3 regions of the Sphingobium mellinum genome follow, and region 1 is predicted to be linked to each of the others. Evidence: riboswitches for the same ligand, from Rfam matches in the RefSeq annotation. Region 1 holds a riboswitch; each other region holds the start of a gene.
What was found. A riboswitch is a leader RNA that binds a small molecule or an ion and turns the genes downstream of it on or off. The one in region 1 is predicted to bind cobalamin.

Region 1 (4,658 bases):
TGCACCTGCACAGCCTCGGGAGCCGCCAGCCATGACCCTTAGCGCCGATCAGCCCTGGTGGAAGGGCGCCGTCATCTACCAGATCTATCCCCGCAGCTTTCAGGATTCGAACGGCGACGGCATTGGCGACCTCGCCGGCATCACCCGCCGGCTGGACCACATCGCGCGGCTGGGCGCCGACGCCATCTGGATCTCGCCCTTCTTCACCTCGCCGATGCGCGACTTTGGCTATGACATTGCCGATTATTGCGGAGTCGATCCGATCTTCGGCACGCTCGACGATTTCGACGCGCTGGTCGCCCGCGCGCGCGCACTGGGCCTCAAGGTCACGATCGACCAGGTCTATGCCCACAGTTCCGACCAGCATGACTGGTTCCGGGAAAGCCGGGAAAGCCGCATCAATGCCAGGGCCGACTGGTATGTCTGGGCCGATCCCAAACCGGACGGCACGCCGCCCTGCAATTGGCAGTCGGTCTTCGGCGGCCCGGCCTGGACCTGGGACGCGCGGCGGCGGCAATATTATATGCACCAGTTCCTTGCCAGCCAGCCGCAGCTCAACGTGCACAATCCAAAGGTGCAGGACGCGCTGCTGGACGCGATGCGCTTCTGGCTCGAACGGGGGGTGGACGGCTTCCGGCTCGACGCGCTCAACCATGCGATGCATGATCCCGCCCTGCGCGACAATCCGCCCGCGCCTGATGACGGCAAGCCGCGCACCCGCCCCTTCGACTACCAGATCCGCCGCTACAGCCAGTCGCACCCCGATGTCGTGGGCTTCGTCGAGCGCATCCGCGCACTGTGCGATCGCTATGGCGCCATCTTCACCATGGCCGAAGTCGGCGGCAACCGCGCCGAGGAGGAGATGAAGGCCTATACCGCCGGCGACAAGCGCCTCAACAGCGCCTATGGCTTTGACTTCCTCTACGCTGGCGCGCTGACCCCGGCTTTGGTCGCCGACACGGTGGCGCTCTGGCCCGACGAGCCGGGCATGGGCTGGCCGAGCTGGGCCTTTGAAAATCACGACGCGCCCCGCGCCCTGTCCCGCTGGTGCGCGGCGCGGGACCGCCCGGCCTTCGCCCGGCTCAAGCTGATGCTGCTCATCGCCCTGCGCGGCAACCCCATCCTCTATCAGGGCGAGGAACTGGGGCTGACGCAGGTCGACATCCCGTTCGACCGCTTGCAAGACCCCGAAGCCATCGCCAACTGGCCGCTCACCCTGTCACGCGACGGCGCCCGCACCCCTATCCCCTGGGAAGCAGGCGCCAGCGAGGCCGGCTTTTCCACCGCCCCGCCCTGGCTGCCGCCGGGCGAGGAAAATCTCGCAAAGGCGGTCGACGCACAGGAAGCCGACCCCGACTCTCTGCTGAACTTCACCCGCGCGATGCTGGCCCTTCGCCGCGACACTCCCGCGCTGCGGTACGGCCGGCTCGACCTGCTGCTGGCCGACGACAACCGCCTCGTCTTCCGCCGGGTGGCGGGCGACCAGGCGCTGCTTTGCGCCTTCAACCTGTCAGGCCAGGCCGTCCCCTGGCCGGACCCTGTCGCGTCGGACGGCACCGTGCTCGCGGCGGTCAATGGCGGCGGCAAAGGCGGACTCCCCCCCTATGGCGCGCTGTTCATCCGCGAGTAGAGCATTTTTCGAAGCAGACAGCATCATCTGCTGACTTGGAAAATGCCGAAAATACAAGATGAATTGAGCCTAATCCGCCAGTCAGATCGGGCTATGCTCCAGGTCGATCACTTCGCCCAACGTCGCCCTCGTAACATTCTGCGCTTGCCCACTTTCCTTTGCCGCGCGCGCCCACTATGACTGCCGCCGAAGGCTGGGTTCGCCCATCCTTCACTGATCGCGCCGGTGCCCCCGCAAGGGGCTTAATAGGGAATGCGGTGATGAATCCGCAGCTGTCCCTGCAACTGTAAACGGTGAGCGAAACGCATAGCGACCTGCCGTCCCGTCGGAAGGTCAGCCACTGGGCCGGACGCTAAATCATGCGAGGTCTGGGAAGGCCATGCGCCAAGCTGTGACCCGTGAGCCAGGAAACCTGCCTGCGTCTGGTCGCTCTTGCCTTGGTCCAGGGGATGGCCGCGGCACGGTACTCCGTCTGAGCGACGCTTGACGCAGCGGGAGCTGCTGTCCGCATGCCGGGCGCTTTTCAGGCGTCCGCCCGGCATGAAGGCGGCTTCCGTCCGGTTTCGCTGACGCCGACGGGGACAAACCCGCATGACCGCTGATTCCCTGGCCCTTCGCCGCCGCGCGACCGGCCTTTTCACCGCGCTTATCAGCGCCAATCTTCTGCTCTGGCTCTGGGCCTTCCTGCTGTTCGCCACCCAGCCGGTGATGCTTGGCACCGCGCTTCTCGCCTGGAGCCTTGGCCTGCGTCACGCCGTTGACGCCGACCATATCGCCGCCATCGACAATGTGACGCGCAAGCTGATGCAGGACGGCCAGCGCCCGCTGACGGTCGGCTTCTGGTTCGCCATCGGCCACAGCGCCATCGTCCTGATCGCCGCCGTCGGCATCGCGATTGCCACCAATGCGCTGAGCGGGTTTGAGGCGGCGGGGTCGATCGGCGGGACCGTGGCGACGATCGTGTCGGCCACCTTTCTCTTCACGATCGCCGCCATGAACCTCATCATCCTGCGCTCCGTGCTCGGGACTTTCCGCCATGTCCGCGCCGGCGGCACCTATGTCGACGAAGATATGGACATGCTGCTGGGCAATCGCGGGCTGCTTTCGCGCCTCTTCCGCCCGGTCTTCCGCCTCGTGACGCGCAGCTGGCACATGGCGCCGCTCGGCTTCCTCTTCGGCCTCGGCTTCGACACCGCGACAGAGGTCGCGATCCTCGGCCTCTCCGCAGGCCAGGCGGCCAGCGGCCTCTCGCTCTCCACCATCCTCATCTTCCCGCTACTGTTCGCGGCGGGCATGGCGCTCATCGACACCGCCGACGGGGCGCTGATGATGGGCGCCTATCAATGGGCGTTCGTGAAGCCGATCCGCAAGCTCTACTACAACATCACCATCACGCTGGTTTCCGCCCTCGTCGCGCTGCTCATCGCCGGGATCGAGGCGATGGCGCTGCTCGGCGACAAGCTCGGCCTTACCGGTGGCGCATGGACGATCGCCCGCGATCTGGGCGAGCATTTCAACAGCCTCGGCTTCCTCATCATCGGCCTGTTCGCCGCCTGCTGGCTCGCGAGCTGGGCCATCTACCGCTGGAAACGCTTCGACGAGATCGAAGTCGCCCACCCGATCCAAGGAGCAGTCTCATGACCCAACGAACGCCCGCGAAAAAGATCCCCGCCACCGTCATCACCGGCTTTCTCGGCGCCGGCAAGACGACCCTCATCCGCCACCTCATCGAACATGCCGGGGGCCGCCGCCTCGCCCTCATCATCAACGAATTCGGCGATGTCGGCGTCGATGGCGCGCTGGTGCAGGGCTGCGGCGACGAAGCCTGCCCGGACGAGGACATTATCGAACTGGCGAACGGCTGCATCTGCTGCACCGTCGCCGACGATTTCCTGCCGACCATGCAGCGCCTGCTCGATCGGCCGACCCCGCCCGACCACATCATCATCGAGACATCCGGCCTTGCCCTGCCCAAGCCGCTGGTCAAGGCATTCCAATGGCCCGACATCCGCACCCGCGCCACGGTCGATGGCGTCATCGCGCTGATCGACGCGGACGCGCTCGCCGGCGGCCGCTTCGCCCATGACGAAGCCGCACTGGCCGCCGCCCGCGCCGCCGACCCGACGCTCGACCATGACAGCCCGATCGAGGAACTGTTCGAGGATCAGCTGGCCTGCGCCGACCTTGTCCTGCTGAACAAGACCGATCTGGTCGACGCCGCCACGCTCGGCGCGCTGGAACAGGACCTGAGCGGACAGGTCCGCCCCGGCGTCACCATCCTGCGCACCGCCAAGGGCGCGATCGACCCCGCCATCCTGCTCGGCCTCGACGCCGGGGTGGAAAACCAGATCGACGCCCGCCCGTCCCATCATGACGGGGACGAGGATCACGATCACGACGATTTCGACAGCTTCGTGCTCGATCTTGGCGAACTTGACGATCCCGACACGCTGCTCGCCGCCCTGGCGCGGACGATCGCCGATCACGACCTGCTGCGGGTCAAGGGCTTCCTCGCGGTGGCGGGCCGCCCTGCGCGCTTTCTGGTGCAGGCGGTCGGCCCGCGTATCCAGCATCATTATGACCGGCACTGGCAACCGGATGAGCGCCGCGCCTCGCGGCTGGTGGTGATCGGCCAGCGCGGCCTTGACCGCGCCGCCATAGAGGCGAGCCTCGGCACGCTGGCGGCGACCGCCTGATGCACCTGCTGACCGCCACGCCCGGCACCGTCTCCAACGGCGACGAAGCCATCGACCTCGGCCAGAACCCGGGCGACATCGTCCTGCTGACCGTGGCGGACAGCGAACTTGCCTGTTTCGCCAGCGCGGCGGCGGCGCTGGGCGAGGATGCGCCCACCGTCCGCCTCGCCAATCTGCTTCAGCTCAAACATCCCTATTCGGTCGACCTCTATGTCGAAAAGGTGATCGCCCACGCCCGCTTCGTCTGCGTGGTACTGCTGGGCGGCAAGAGCTACTGGCCCTATGGCATCGAAGAAATCGGCGCCATCGCGCGGGACCGGGGCATCGCCTTC
Region 2 (4,658 bases), on a different contig from region 1:
AGCGTGGCGACCGCGATGCCCGCGAGGATAAGGGTGAGCGGGCTTTCGGACGGCCCCGCCAGCAGGAACAGCGCGCCGATCGCGACCAGGCTCGCCAGGATGGCCAGCACGGGCAGGATGAGCGGATGGATTTGGGCGAGGCCGAAATAGAGCGCGCAGACCGCGCCCAGCGCGGCGGCATTGGACGCGCCCAGCACCGATGGTTCCGCAAGCGGATTGCGCAGATAGCCTTGCAAGGCCGCGCCAGCGACGCCCAGCATCGCGCCCACCAGCAGGCCCAGCAACATGCGCGGCATCCGCAGGTCGATCAGGATGGCGCGCGCAACCTCATCGCCGCCTCCGGTCAGGACCGCGAGGATGCGGGAGGGCGACAGGGGAACGGCGCCCAGAGTGAGCGACCCCAGCGCGGCGAGGACGATCAGCGCGATGAGCGCCGGCATCAGCAATGGATGGCGGCGAACGGTCACGGCTTGCCTCGCCCGCCCCGGCTGATAGAGCGCTTGCCGTAAGGGGTGCATGCGGGAGCGAGACAATAGGAAGCGCCAAAATCATCGCGGCCCTGTGCGCGCTCGGCCTGACCGCCGCGTCCCCCGTCCCGCCACGGCGTATCGTGTCGCTCAACACCTGCGCGGACCAATATGTGCTGGCGCTCGCCGATCCGTCGCAGATCGCGGCGCTCAGCCCCTATGGGCATGATCCGGAACTGTCGGCGGCGATCAGAAAGGCGCGGCGCTTTCGCACCTTGCGCCGCCCGGCCGAAGAGGTGCTCGCCATCCGGCCCGACCTGCTGATCGGCTTTCCGGCCGGTGCGGACAACGTGGTCGGCGCGCCGCCGGGGCAGTGGCGCACCCTGCGTCTTGCGAGCGCCGACAGCTTCACCGCGATCAAGGCGCAAATCCGGCAGGTGGCGGCGGCGGTCGGCCATGTCGACCGAGGCGAGGCGCTGATCGCTGCCATGGAGCGCGACCTCGCCGCCCTGCCCGGCCCCCGGCGCGGCGGCGTCGCAGCCTATTATCAGCGACGCGGCTACATGACCGGGACGGGCACGCTGGTCGATGAACTCATCCGCCGCGCGGGACTCACCAACCTTGCGGCAAGGCTCGGCAAACCCGCGCTGGCGCAAGTTCCGCTGGAGCAGATGATCGCGGCGCATCCCGACTTTCTGATCGTCGAGACCGGGACCGAAGCCGTCGTCGACCAGGGCACGGAAATGCTGCACCACCCCATCCTGCGCGCGATCCCGCGCATCCGCGTACCGCAGGCCTGGACCGTGTGCGGCGGCCCCGCCTATGTCGAGGCTGCACGCTCCATCCTGGCGCAGGTCAACGCTGCGCCGAAACGGTGAGGGAACGGGCGTCACGCCCGCCCCTCTTGCCATTCATCAGAAGCGGACACGCACGCCGCCAAAGGCCGAGCGGCCATAGGTATTGTAGCCATAGACCGTGGCGTATTCCTCATCGGTGAGATTGTCGACGCGGCCGTAGATTTCCAGATTTTCCGTGATCGGGAAGGAGGCGCGGATGCCGAGCACCGCATAGCCGTCGAGCCGCTGAGTCAGCGTCGCGTTATTGAAGCTGTCGCTCACCATGGTGATAGTTGCGCCAGTCGACAGGCCGAAGGACCAGCGATAGTCGGCCGAAACGCTGACCGCATTGGTGGGGCGACGCGGCAGGCGGGCGCCGGTGTCGCGGTTCCGCGCGTCAATATAGCTGTAGGCGGCAGTGACCGTCAGCGCATCGACCGGCTTCAGCGTCAGCATCGCCTCGACCCCCTTGGCCCGGGTACGGCCGAGGTTGAAGTAGCGCGAAGTGCCGAAATCGAAGTCGATTTGATCGCGAATGTCGCGCCGGAATGCGGTGAGCGAGATGATCGCGCGATTGCCGTCGAGCCGCTGGTCGATGCCGATGTCGTAGCTTTTCGACCGTTCGGGATCGAGTGTGGAATTGCCGCTGAAGCTGTCATAAAGCTGATAGAGCGACGGCGCCTTGAAGCCCTCGCCATAGCTGGCACGAAAGTTGGTCTGGCCTTCATTGGGCGTATAGTTGGCGTTGGCGCCCAGCGTGGTCGCGCCACCAAATTGGCTATGGTCGTCATGGCGCACACCGCCGGTGAGCGACAGGCCCGTCAGGGGCTTGACGACGGCCAGAGCATAGACGCTATCGATGTTCGCGCGATGGCTTTCCGTCGAGCCGAAGCCGGTGAAGTCATAATCGGGCCGCTCATGCTCATAGCCGAAGATCAGCTTGGCCTCGTCGATGGGCTGATAGACGCCTTCATATTCGAATCGCAGGTCGGTGCCCGAATAGCCATAGTCGCCAAAGGGGGAAAAATAATCGCGGTCATTGCGGAACCAGGTGACGGCGGCGCGCTGCGTCAGCTTGCCGTCGAACAGCGCGAGATTGAGGCCCGCATAGCCGACATATTGGTCAAGCTTGCTTCGGTCGGTCGTGTCAGCAGGCGCGCCGAAGAAAATGTCGGTGTCGAGATTGGCGTGGATATAATAGCCGCGCAGGTCGAGGCTGAGATTGTCAGTAAAGGCAAGCTTCAGCTTGGCGTTGGTGGCGATATTTTCATAACCGTCCTTTTCCGTGCCACCCTTGGCAGCGGAGATGCCGTCAGTGCGGAAATAGGCGACGCCCGCGCCGCCGGACGCGATGCCGCTGGTGCCCGACACATCGGCCTTGGCATTCAGCGTATCGGCGTAGCCGTAATCGACCGAGGCGCTGCCACCGAAGCCCTCCTTTGGCTGGCCGGTCATGATATTGACGACGCCGCCGATCGCCTGGCTGCCGTAAACGACCGAGTTGGAGCCGCGCAGGATTTCCACGCGACGGATATTCCCGGTCAGCAGATTGCCGAAATCATAAAGATCGCCGATGCCGCTGGGATCATTGACCTTGACGCCGTCGAGCAGCACCAGCGTCTGCGTCGTTTCAGCACCACGGATCGAGACGCCTGTGACGCCACCCACGGCGTCGGCGCGGTTGAAGCGGACGCCCGGCGTGGTGGCAATCAGGTCCGCGATGCTGACCGTCTGGCGCGTTTCGATGGTCTTTGCGTCAATGACGGTCACCGCCTGGCCGACTTCGTCTCGTGGCTGTTCGATGCCCAGCGCGGTGACGATGATTTCGTCATTGTCCTGCGCGAGCGCGGGCGTGGCGGCGAGCAGCGCCAGCAGCGAAATTCCGGTTTTCATCATTATATGTCTTCCCTGAGCGTCACGCGACTTCAGGCAGGGGCTTCCGAACGAACGGTCGGCATGCTGGAAAGGGAGACGCCAACGCCCCGCCCCGCGCACCGATGCGGCCCCCGCCGCTGGCGTCGCTCAGACGGAAAACACCGTGCCCGGACCGATCCCTGGGTCCGAGGCAAGAGCGACCATGCGCCGGCAGGTCTCCTGGCTCACGGGTCAAAGCGCTCATGCACAAGCCTTCCCGGGCATTGTCGCCCAGTGGCCGGTCCCCATGGCTTCCCCTTTTGAAAGCATGGGTCCCCGTGCATCGCGCTCACCGCTTACAGTTGCAGGGACAGCCGCGGCATAGGGCGAACACAGTTCGCCCGCACCGCATTCCCTTTTCAGCCCATTCGGGCACCGGCGCGATCTTCTTGTGTCAGCGGTTGCCCGCTCACCCGGCGCGCCATAAGGGAAAGTGGGGCTCATGCCAAGGAGGCGATGCATGCGATTGCTGGGAGCGGTGCTGGCGGGCGGACGATCCAGCCGCTTCGGCAGCGACAAGGCGCTGGCGATGCTCAACGGGCGGACGCTGCTGAATCACGCGGTCGCCTCGCTCGACCCTCATGTCGACGCCATCGTCATCTGCGGCCGGGAGGTGGCGGGACTGACCAGCCTTCCGGACCGGCCAGCCCCGGACCTGGGCCCGCTGGGCGGCCTCAACGCAGCGCTGCATCATGCGCTTTCCCAGGGCTATGACGCGGTGCTGACGACTGGATGCGACATGCCGACCTATCCTGACCACCTGCCGCAAGCGCTGGTTGGCGAAGGCGCGGCGGTGCTCGGGGGGCAGCCACTGGCGGGGTTCTGGCCGGCCTCACTCGCTCCCGAACTGGACGCGCATCTGGCGGAGGATGATGTGCGATCCATTCATGGCTGGCTGCGGCGGATCGACGCGCGGATCCTGGAGCGGCCCGACATCCTGCTGCCCAATATCAATCGGCCGGAGGATCTGGACAAGCTGATCGGCCCGCCCATGCCCGGCCGCGACCGATAATCAGGCCTCGACCGAAGCGTCAGCCGCGTGGCGCACGGGCATTGCGGTGCCCGCCACGGCCTCGCCGATCATCAGCAGCGTCGGGTCATCGTCGCTGATCGCCGCCACGAGAAAGGCGAGCGCAGAGAGCTTGCCCCGGATCAGCCGTTCACTCGGCAGCGAGACGTTGACCGCGACCATCACCGGCGTTTCCGGGTCCCGCCCGGCGGCGATCAGTTCCCGGCCGATTTCGGCAGCGGCAGCGCGCCCCATATAGATGCCGATCGTGCCGCCCGGCCGCGCCAGCGCTTCCCAGTCGAGCTTCAGCGGCTCGCCGGCCTTCAGATGCGCCGTGACCAATGTCACCCCGCGCGCCTTGCCGCGCAGGGTGAGCGACGCGTTACCGCTCGCCGCCGCCGCGCTCGCCGTGGTGATGCCCGGGCAGATGCT
Region 3 (4,658 bases), on a different contig from region 1:
GAAAGGCAGGCCGTACAGATAGCGCACCAGCCCTGCGGCATTGACCGACAGGCTGTGACTGACCCGCCGCTGCACCGCGGTCCGCCACGCCTGCGTCGCGCCCGCCAGCAGCGTGGCGGGCAACCAGATGGGGGAGGAAATCATGGCCGCCCTATAGCGGGTTTTGCGGCCGCGTCATGCCTCCTGGCGGAGGGCCTGATTTCGGCCAATGCGTACCGTTTCCCTCGGTTTGAGGGCTTGCCGAAACTGTCATTGGCCGACACCACGCTCAGGCTCCTCGCGTCGGACCCTCATCAAAACATGAACTTGGCCCCGATCTTTACGGTCCGCGGTTCGACCACCCGGCTCAGCCTGCCTTCAACGGGACCCTCTGTGTCGTAGGACGGGATGTAGGATTCGTAATAATAGGCGATATCCTTGTCCCGACTGTCGAAGACGTTGAGCACTTCGCCATAGATCTGGATAGGTCCGCCCTTCCACGCCGCGCGCGCATTAACGACCGTGCTGCCATGATCGCGCACGGAATTGTCCTCGACAAGCGGATAGGGGCCAAGGTGGCGCAGGCGGATGCTCGCTTCCCACGGATCGAGCACGATGGCGGCGCCCGCGGACGCGGCGTTTTCGAAGGCGTTGGGAATCCGGTCGCCATTGTCGTAGCGCGAGTGGCTGGCGGTATAGTTGCCGTCGAGCGCGAGCCAGGGCAGCGGCCGCCAGAAGGCAACGATCTCGTAGCCGTGACGCTTGCTGGCGCCGGTCGGCTCGACGGCATTGGAGTCGCCGACGAAGCGCAGTTCGCTTCCGACATCGAGCCACCAATATGTTCCCGTCATTGAAAAGCCGCCGACCTGAAGGCGTGCCCCGAACTCCTTGCCGGTTCCGCGGACGAGGACGGGAACCGGCGTCTCCACGTTCACCGCGCCGCGCACGTCGTTGGAATGGAAGCCTCGTCCCCAGTTGGCATAGACCTCAAACTTCGGGGTGACCTGATAGGCGGCCGAAAGCTTGGGCGAAACGATCGAATCGTGGCCGCTGCCTTCGCCCAGCATGGCGGCGGCAGTGTCGCGGGCGCGGACGGTGTAATCGTAATAATCGCCGCGCAGGCCTCCGGTCAGGCGCAGGCCTTTTACCGGCTTGACTGTCGCCTCGCCATAGAGCGCGGCCGACATTTCCTGGACATTGTAGCGACCGAGCGAGAAGAGGTCCTGTCGGTCCGCGGTGCGCTTCACCCCAACCTTGCCGATGTGATCGTAGCGGTTTTCCGTGCCCACGGTCAGTTGCAGGGCAGGCGACACGTCCCATTGCTTGCGGGCGGTAAGACCGGCGATCCAGCGCCGGTCAAACTGGTCGATCTGCGCGCTTGTGCCGTCCAGGTCGGCATAGGTGGGGTTCGAATACATGTTCCAGCCGTAATATTGGCCGTAGAGGTTCGCGCTCCAGTCCGGCTCCCGAACCGCGAGGTTGGCCACGAGCCGCGTCGTCTCGCCTCGTGCCGACGGGTCGGGCGAGCAGAAGCGGTCCGCGCATTGGGCGCTGCCGATGATGCGCTCGGGGATCTGCTCGGTCGGCCGCCAGGTCGCGCGATAGCCGTGGAACGTCGCTTCCGCCGTACCCGCGCCCGCAGGCATCACATATTTGGCGAAGCCTGAATAGTGACGCAACCGCTCGGCTTCCTGCCACGGCCCGTCATAGCGCTTCGCCTGTCCGACCAGGGTCAGGTCGCCCGCGCCCAGGCCTTTTATCGTCCCGCCTGCGGCAACCCGACGCGAGCCGTAAGAGCCGCCTTCAATTGCGACCCAGGGCCTGTCGAACCCGTCAATTGTCGTCATGTAGGCCGCGCCCGCCAACGCGAAGTCGCCGCCGTCAGCGCGGTAGGGACCTTTGCGGAAATCCTCACGCGCGACAATCTCGGGGATCAACCCGTTGAGATCGAGGTAACCCTGGCCGTGGCCATGCGTGCGGAAATTCATCTGCACGCCGTCAATATAGGTGGTGAAATCCGAACCGTGGTCGAGATTGAAACCACGCAAAAAATATTGGTTGGCCTTGCCGCTGCCCGAATGCTGTGCCGCGACCATGCCGGGCACGGCCTCCAGCAGTTCCGCGACGCGCAGCAGCGGGCGGACCAGCAAATCCGCCCCGGCGACGCTGCCCTCGCTGGCGGCGTGGGCGGTGCCGATCTTCGCCTCACCGCGCCCGAATACCACGATTTCGCTCGCGGCGGTCGTGTCCTCGCCAGAAGTGGATGCGCCTTCATCATCAGCGGCAAAGACAGGCGTACCCAAGGCGGCGATAATGCCGGCCACGCCCAGCGCGAAGGTCTGTATGTTCGATTTCATATTCGGTCCCCGGCGTCAGCGACTGGCTGGCGGAGGCCTGCCGTGCGCGACCATCGGCGCATGGCCGACTATCGACGACGGTCGGCACGCGTCGGCAGCCGGACGCCCCAGGCGACCACCGCGCGAACCGATGCGGCCTCCACCGCTCGTTCGTCGCTCAGACGGAAAGATACCGGGCCACGGCCATCCCCTGGGCCAAGGCAAGAGCGACCAGACGCCGGCAGGTCTCCTGGCTCACGGGTCATCGCGCGATGCACGGCCTTCCCAGGCCTCGCAGGATTTAGCGTCCGGCCCAGTGGCTGACGGCGAGGAACCATGTCCCGCCGCGCATGTACATCGCGCTCACCGCTTACAGTTGCAGGGACAGCCTCGGATTCGAAGGTCGCCCTTCTCACCGTGTTCCCTATTAAGCCCCTTGCAAGGCACCGGCGCGATCTTTGTCCGACCCATTTGCAAAGCCCGGACGCGCCGCTCTTATCCCGGCGCTGGCGCACTGACAAGCCGTCTGGTCTGCAAGGTTGGAACCAGACTTACTTTCAGCCAGCCCCTTCAAAAAAAACGCCGCCCGAATTTCACGAGCGGCGCCTCTTTGTCGTCGATCAGCCCGGTATCAGGCGCCTTCGAGCAGATGCTCCTTGCGGATCTTTTCCTGCCACACCAGCGGGGCCAGGCGGTGGACATTCTGGCCGTCGCTGTCGACAGCGACGGTCACCGGCATGTCCTGCACGTCGAATTCGTAGATCGCTTCCATGCCAAGGTCCTCAAAGCCGACCACCTTGGCCGCCTTGATCGCCCGCGCCACCAGATAGGCCGCGCCGCCGACCGCCATCAGATAGGCGCTCTTGTGCTTTGCGATGCTGTCGGTCGCCGCCGGACCGCGCTCGGCCTTGCCGACACAGGCGGCGAGGCCCTGTTCCAGCATCATGTCCATGAACTTGTCCATGCGGGTCGCCGTGGTGGGGCCGGCGGGGCCGACCACTTCGTCGCGCACCGGGTCCACCGGCCCGACATAATAGATGACGCGGCCTTTGAAATCGACCGGCAGCGGCTCGCCCTTGGCCAGCATGTCCTGGATGCGCTTGTGCGCTGCGTCGCGGCCGGTCAGCATCTTGCCGTTGAGCAGCAGGCGGTCGCCATGCTTCCAGCTCTGCACCACGTCGGGGGTCAGCGTGTCGAGATCGACGCGGATCGCTTCCTTGCTCGGCTTCCAGTCGACCTGCGGCCATTCGGAAATCTTCGGCGCTTCCAAATAGGCCGGACCCGACCCATCCAGCGTGAAATGCGCGTGACGGGTCGCCGCGCAATTGGGGATCATCGCCACCGGCTTGCCGGCCGCATGGCAGGGATAATCGTAGATCTTGACGTCGAGGATGGTGGACAGGCCGCCCAGGCCCTGCGCGCCGATGCCGAGCGCGTTGACCTTGTCGAAAATCTCGATGCGCAGGCGCTCGATATCGTTCTGCGGCCCGCGCGCTTTCAATTCACCCATGTCGATGGATTCCATCAGCGATTCCTTCGCCAGCGCCACGGCCTTTTCCGCGGTGCCACCGATGCCGATGCCCAACATGCCGGGCGGGCACCAGCCCGCGCCCATTTGCGGCACCATTTCCAGCACCCAGTCGACGATGGAGTCGCTGGGGTTCATCATCTTGAACTTGGTCTTGTTTTCCGACCCGCCGCCCTTCGCCGCGACATCGACGGTGACCTTGTTGCCCGGCACCATCTCGACATTGAGCACGCAGGGCGTGTTGTCCTTGGTGTTGACGCGGCTGAACGCAGGATCCTTCAGGATCGACGCGCGCAGGCGGTTTTCGGGGTTCAGATAGGCGCGGCGCACACCTTCATCGACGACCTCCTGCATCGAGCGGCTGTTGTCGTCGAGGCGGCACTCCATGCCCCATTTGATGAAGACGTTGACGATGCCGGTGTCCTGGCAGATCGGGCGATGTCCCTCGGCGCACATGCGGCTGTTGGTCAGGATCTGGGCGATGGCGTCCTTCGCCGCCGGATTGGCTTCCGCCTCATAGGCTTTGCCCAGCGCGCGGATATAATCCATCGGATGATAATAGCTGATGAACTGGAGAGCGTCGGCGACGCTTTCGATCAGGTCGGCGGTCTTGATGACGGTCATTTGGCCAAGTCCCTTAGTCTTCCGCCCGCCCTGCGCGACGGGTCCTCGCCCGCGCGGCTAATAGGGATTGCGTCCCGAGTCCAGCCGTCCCGTTCCCCTCAGCCTTTGGCGAAGGGGAACATATGCCACCAGCGCTCCTTCTCCGCCAGCACGCGCGCGAAGCTCTCCCGCGCCTCCAACCGGTAAAGATA

Region 2: another riboswitch for cobalamin. It lies ahead of AAC640_RS03110 (TonB-dependent receptor plug domain-containing protein); the one in region 1 lies ahead of AAC640_RS09785 (HoxN/HupN/NixA family nickel/cobalt transporter).
Region 3: another riboswitch for cobalamin. It lies ahead of AAC640_RS04200 (TonB-dependent receptor); the one in region 1 lies ahead of AAC640_RS09785 (HoxN/HupN/NixA family nickel/cobalt transporter).

The regions. Positions count from the first base shown of each region.
Region 1 covers NZ_JBANRK010000006.1:78,047-82,704, forward strand. The annotation lists gene AAC640_RS09780 (alpha-amylase family glycosyl hydrolase) at 32-1,630, shown strand; cobalamin riboswitch at 1,837-2,064, shown strand; gene AAC640_RS09785 (HoxN/HupN/NixA family nickel/cobalt transporter) at 2,222-3,271, shown strand; gene cobW (cobalamin biosynthesis protein CobW) at 3,268-4,326, shown strand; gene cobN (cobaltochelatase subunit CobN) at 4,326-4,658, shown strand, end outside.
Region 2 covers NZ_JBANRK010000001.1:607,184-611,841, forward strand. The annotation lists gene AAC640_RS03100 (FecCD family ABC transporter permease) at 1-467, opposite strand, end outside; gene AAC640_RS03105 (ABC transporter substrate-binding protein) at 611-1,345, shown strand; gene AAC640_RS03110 (TonB-dependent receptor plug domain-containing protein) at 1,382-3,199, opposite strand; cobalamin riboswitch at 3,371-3,612, opposite strand; gene mobA (molybdenum cofactor guanylyltransferase) at 3,678-4,229, shown strand; gene cobA (uroporphyrinogen-III C-methyltransferase) at 4,230-4,658, opposite strand, start outside.
Region 3 covers NZ_JBANRK010000001.1:819,740-824,397, reverse strand. The annotation lists gene AAC640_RS04205 (DMT family transporter) at 1-144, opposite strand, end outside; gene AAC640_RS04200 (TonB-dependent receptor) at 294-2,336, opposite strand; cobalamin riboswitch at 2,539-2,781, opposite strand; gene AAC640_RS04195 (fumarate hydratase) at 2,947-4,467, opposite strand; gene AAC640_RS04190 (glutathione S-transferase family protein) at 4,566-4,658, opposite strand, start outside.